DNA from 2 places in the Lysinibacillus sp. NPDC093190 genome. Region 2 is predicted to be linked to the other one. Evidence: a T-box and tRNA genes for the amino acid it is inferred to sense, from the RefSeq annotation. Region 2 holds a T-box; the other holds one or more tRNA genes.
The links. The T-box of region 2 lies ahead of leuS (leucine--tRNA ligase). A T-box ahead of a tRNA ligase gene usually reads a tRNA of that ligase, here a tRNA-Leu.

Region 1 (2,234 bases), on a different contig from region 2:
AACATGCCTGCCTGTCACGCAGGAGATCGCCGGTTCGATCCCGGTCGGGACCGCCATTTTTTTTAAAAATATGGGTCAGTAGCTCAGTTGGTAGAGCATTAGATTGAAGCTCTAAGTGTCGGCGGTTCGATTCCGTCCTGACCCACCATATTTTTTGCCGGTTTAGCTCAGCAGGTAGAGCAACTGACTTGTAATCAGTAGGTCGTGGGTTCGATTCCTATAGCCGGCACCATGGCATTCCCGGAGGGGTAGCGAAGTGGCTAAACGCGGCGGACTGTAAATCCGCTCCTTAGGGTTCGGCGGTTCGAATCCGTCCCCCTCCACCAGTTTTTAATTTAATAGGGGCATAGTTCAACGGTAGAATAGAGGTCTCCAAAACCTTTGGTGTGGGTTCGATTCCTACTGCCCCTGCCAATTAATTTTATGGCGATTGTGGCGAAGTGGTTAACGCACCGGATTGTGGTTCCGGCATTCGTGGGTTCGATTCCCATCAGTCGCCCCATTTTCAATAAAATTAATAAATACAATATAACAATGGCGATTGTGGCGAAGTGGTTAACGCACCGGATTGTGGTTCCGGCATTCGTGGGTTCGATTCCCATCAGTCGCCCCATTTATATATATTTAACTTTTGGGGTATAGCCAAGCGGTAAGGCAACGGATTTTGATTCCGTCACGCCCTGGTTCGAATCCAGGTACCCCAGCCATTTTTTTGCGGAAGTAGTTCAGTGGTAGAACACCACCTTGCCAAGGTGGGGGTCGCGAGTTCGAACCTCGTCTTCCGCTCCAAATATTATGGCGGCATAGCCAAGTGGTAAGGCACAGGTCTGCAACACCTTTATCACCGGTTCAAATCCGGTTGCCGCCTCCATAATTTATTACTTAATCGGTTTATCCGATTTTTTTTATCTCCATTATGCCGGTGTGGCGGAATTGGCAGACGCGCACGACTCAAAATCGTGTTCCTTTGGAGTGTCGGTTCGACCCCGACCACCGGTATCATAATTTACTAGAGAATCCTTGTATATCAAGGATTCTTTTTTTATTTGTAGAAAGCATTTAAGATCCTCTCAAAAGGTATACACAGTTATTTGAGAATTCGATTGGAAGGATCGAATTTATTTGAAATCGGATTATTAAGAGTGGCTACGGATTAAGACTTCAACAATTATGTTGGAGTCTTTTTTGTTTGCCTAAGGTTATCAGTAATAATTGCAATTCCACTTACAAAGAAATCAACTTCAAAACCCATCTGTTTTTCTTTAGTCATAATGCCAACCCTTATGTACTAGATAACCTTAAGATTTTTGCTAAAATATGATTAAAAACCAGAGGGGTGATCTTATGAAGGGAGACGATGATAAAAAGGATGAGATAGAAAAAGATTATAATGCAGAAGCTTCAAGATATACACTTGCTATTTTACTTGCAGCTTTATTGATTTGGGCATTATATGACTTGTTTAAAAATGATAAAAGTGGCCATGGTATTCAATGGGTATTGGTATCATGCATAGTTTCAGTTTTTGAAGTAACTAAGCGTTATTTAATAAGAAGAGATGACAAGAAAAAAAATAGATAGAAATTAATTTCAAATTACAGAATTTTAAAATTAATCATTTGATAAAGACATAGATTCAATAAACAGGGGTTTTTGTTTAAAGTACACATTAAGAGTAGAGAAAAAGGACAGATTATGAAAAAGAGGTAAGGTACAATAATAAAAGATAAAAGTTTTGGAGGGGACGTTAAATTGGCTAAATTAATTCGAATTTTGAATAGTGTTATTTTAAAGTACAAACTTTTAAATATTTCTCATTAATTTATATGCTGCTTTTGGCGGATCTATTGGTAGCGATTGGTGATTTTTCGATGATCTTTGTAGTTCCAGAGTTAGCTCCAACTATCATTACAATAATCGCTATTGTTTATATTTGGAGAAAGTTTTTGAAGAATAATCCTAAATTTAAAAGCTTCGTAAGCTTGCTTAATTCTTTCATTGTGTGGAATTTTACATTCGTTTGGGTTTTTCCTTTTCCTGAAATAGATAAATAAAGATAATAAAACCTACTCAGCTAAAAAGCAAAGTGGTTTATTTCTGCTTTAACGCGAGTAGTAATGGTTAAATTATAGTAGGAAAAGACATAATGCCTGTTAAGTAGCATTTTCTATGAATAGAGAGGATATCATTATGAACAAACACTTTTTTATTGCAGTTCCACTTCCTTCAGATAT
Region 2 (2,234 bases):
TGTTCGTTTCGCGTCGACCTTTTTTGCCTGTTTCAGGATCAACAACATTTACCCACTCAGAGATATTCGCTAATGGCGATTCACCAGTGCCTGAAGGACGAATATTATCTGTTTTTGGAAGCATTAATGGTAATTCTGATTCCGGTACTGGCGTCGTTGTACCATCTTCCCAATGAATCATAGGGATTGGCTCACCCCAGTAACGTTGACGAGAGAATAACCAATCGCGAAGACGGTAAGAGATTTTCTTCTCTCCTACGCCTTTTTCCTCAAGCCATTCAATTGCCTTAGCAATACCGTCCTCTTTGTTTAAGCCATCAAGGAAGTCAGAGTTAATGTGCTTACCATCTCCTGTGAATGCTTCTTTACTAATGTCTCCACCTTCAAGAACAGGGATAATTTCTAAGCCAAATTCTGTTGCGAATTCATAGTCGCGCTCATCATGTGCTGGAACCGCCATAATTGCACCTGTACCATATGATACTAATACGTAGTCTGCAATCCAAATCGGCATTTTTTTACCGTTAATCGGATTCACTGCATAGGCACCTGTGAATACGCCTGTTTTTTCTTTCGCTAAATCTGTACGCTCTAAATCAGATTTCATTTTTACTTTATCTAAATAAGCTTCAACAGCTTGACGTTGTTCGGCAGTTGTAATTTGCTCCACTAATTGATGTTCAGGTGCAACAACACAGTATGTAGCACCAAATAATGTATCAGGACGAGTTGTAAACACTGTGAAGTTTTCATCTGTGCCTTCTATACTAAATGTTACTTCTGCACCTTCCGAACGACCAATCCAGTTACGTTGCATATCCTTAATAGACTCTGGCCAATCAACTTCCTCTAAGTCATCGATTAAACGATCAGCATAGGCAGTAATTTTAAGCATCCATTGCTTCATCGGACGACGTTCTACAGGATGACTACCACGCTCTGATTTTCCATCAATAACTTCTTCGTTTGCAAGTACTGTTCCAAGTGCTGGACACCAGTTTACAGCTACTTCATCTACATAGGCTAAGCCTTTTTTATAAAGTTGGATAAAGATCCATTGTGTCCATTTATAATATTCTGGATCTGTTGTGTTAATTTCACGATCCCAATCATAGCTAAAGCCTAGCTCTTGGATTTGACGCTTGAATGTCGCAATATTTTTCGCTGTAAATTCTGCTGGGTCATTTCCTGTATCAAGTGCATATTGTTCAGCTGGTAGACCGAATGCATCCCAACCCATAGGATGTAGGACGTTATAGCCTTGCATGCGCTTGAAGCGTGAAAGGATGTCTGTTGCTGTGTAGCCCTCCGGATGTCCTACATGAAGGCCTGCACCAGATGGGTATGGGAACATATCTAACGCATAAAATTTTGGTTTTTCTGTTTCATTTTCAGTTTTGAAAGTTTTATTATCAGCCCAATATTGCTGCCACTTTTTTTCGATTTGTTGATGATTAAAACTCATTATTTTTCCTCCTTTAAATGTGTCATGCTTTTCACCTTAAGAATTGACAAAATATTTAAAAAATAAAAAAACTCGTCCCTTTCTTTGTCAGAAAGGGACGAGAGAATTCGTATCTCCCGCGGTACCACCCAAATTAGTGATCACACTCGGCTCTAGCTTCCTTAACGCGGAAGGAACGGCACGCGTTATTTTCACGCGGGCAGACTCAGAAGGCGAGTTCAATTTGCTTTCCTACTAGCTCCCACCAACCGCTAGCTCTCTAAAAAGAACCACAAATTTACTATTCCTCATCATTGTCTTTACATGTATTGCATTTATTCTAATGGAAAGTACTGAAAAGCACAAGACTTTGTTTACATACTACCCATTTTTTGAACAATTCAATCCCTTTAAAGGTAGCAATACCCGGAATAATATAGGTTCAGAGAACACCCCAGTACGAAAATGCCTACAGGGATTAATTCCTTTTCCTATTGTCCTTTTATTCGTCTACACAATTGAACTTCCATTATTTTAAACTACAAGAAAGCTCCGTAAAAATAACCCCTAGCGCATAAGCACCCGCATCCGGATAACCTAAACTCCTTTCACCAACTGTACCAGCACGGCCCATTCGAGCAACGATTTCTTTTGTATATTCTGCTCCTTTAACAGCAGCATTTGCTCCTTTTTCAAAAGCTGTTTTAAAATCCGCACCAGCTGCAGCGCTTTCTGTCCAAACATTCACACAAGGTACAAGCGCATCTACAAGTGTTTTATCGCCTACCTC

Region 1: it encodes a tRNA-Leu, which carries the amino acid that the T-box ahead of leuS (leucine--tRNA ligase) is inferred to sense. The anticodon was not compared.

The regions. Positions count from the first base shown of each region.
Region 1 is NZ_JBNNVG010000049.1:833-3,066, forward strand. Features, by position in the region: tRNA gene ACQKOF_RS23800 (tRNA-Asp) at 1-56, shown strand, start outside; tRNA gene ACQKOF_RS23805 (tRNA-Phe) at 73-148, shown strand; tRNA gene ACQKOF_RS23810 (tRNA-Thr) at 157-232, shown strand; tRNA gene ACQKOF_RS23815 (tRNA-Tyr) at 243-326, shown strand; tRNA gene ACQKOF_RS23820 (tRNA-Trp) at 341-414, shown strand; tRNA gene ACQKOF_RS23825 (tRNA-His) at 427-502, shown strand; tRNA gene ACQKOF_RS23830 (tRNA-His) at 538-613, shown strand; tRNA gene ACQKOF_RS23835 (tRNA-Gln) at 633-707, shown strand; tRNA gene ACQKOF_RS23840 (tRNA-Gly) at 715-789, shown strand; tRNA gene ACQKOF_RS23845 (tRNA-Cys) at 798-871, shown strand; tRNA gene ACQKOF_RS23850 (tRNA-Leu) at 919-999, shown strand; gene ACQKOF_RS23855 (hypothetical protein) at 1,345-1,581, shown strand; gene thpR (RNA 2',3'-cyclic phosphodiesterase) at 2,191-2,234, shown strand, end outside.
Region 2 is NZ_JBNNVG010000037.1:4,873-7,106, forward strand. Features, by position in the region: gene leuS (leucine--tRNA ligase) at 1-1,465, opposite strand, end outside; T-box leader at 1,556-1,768, opposite strand; gene dhaK (dihydroxyacetone kinase subunit DhaK) at 1,974-2,234, opposite strand, start outside.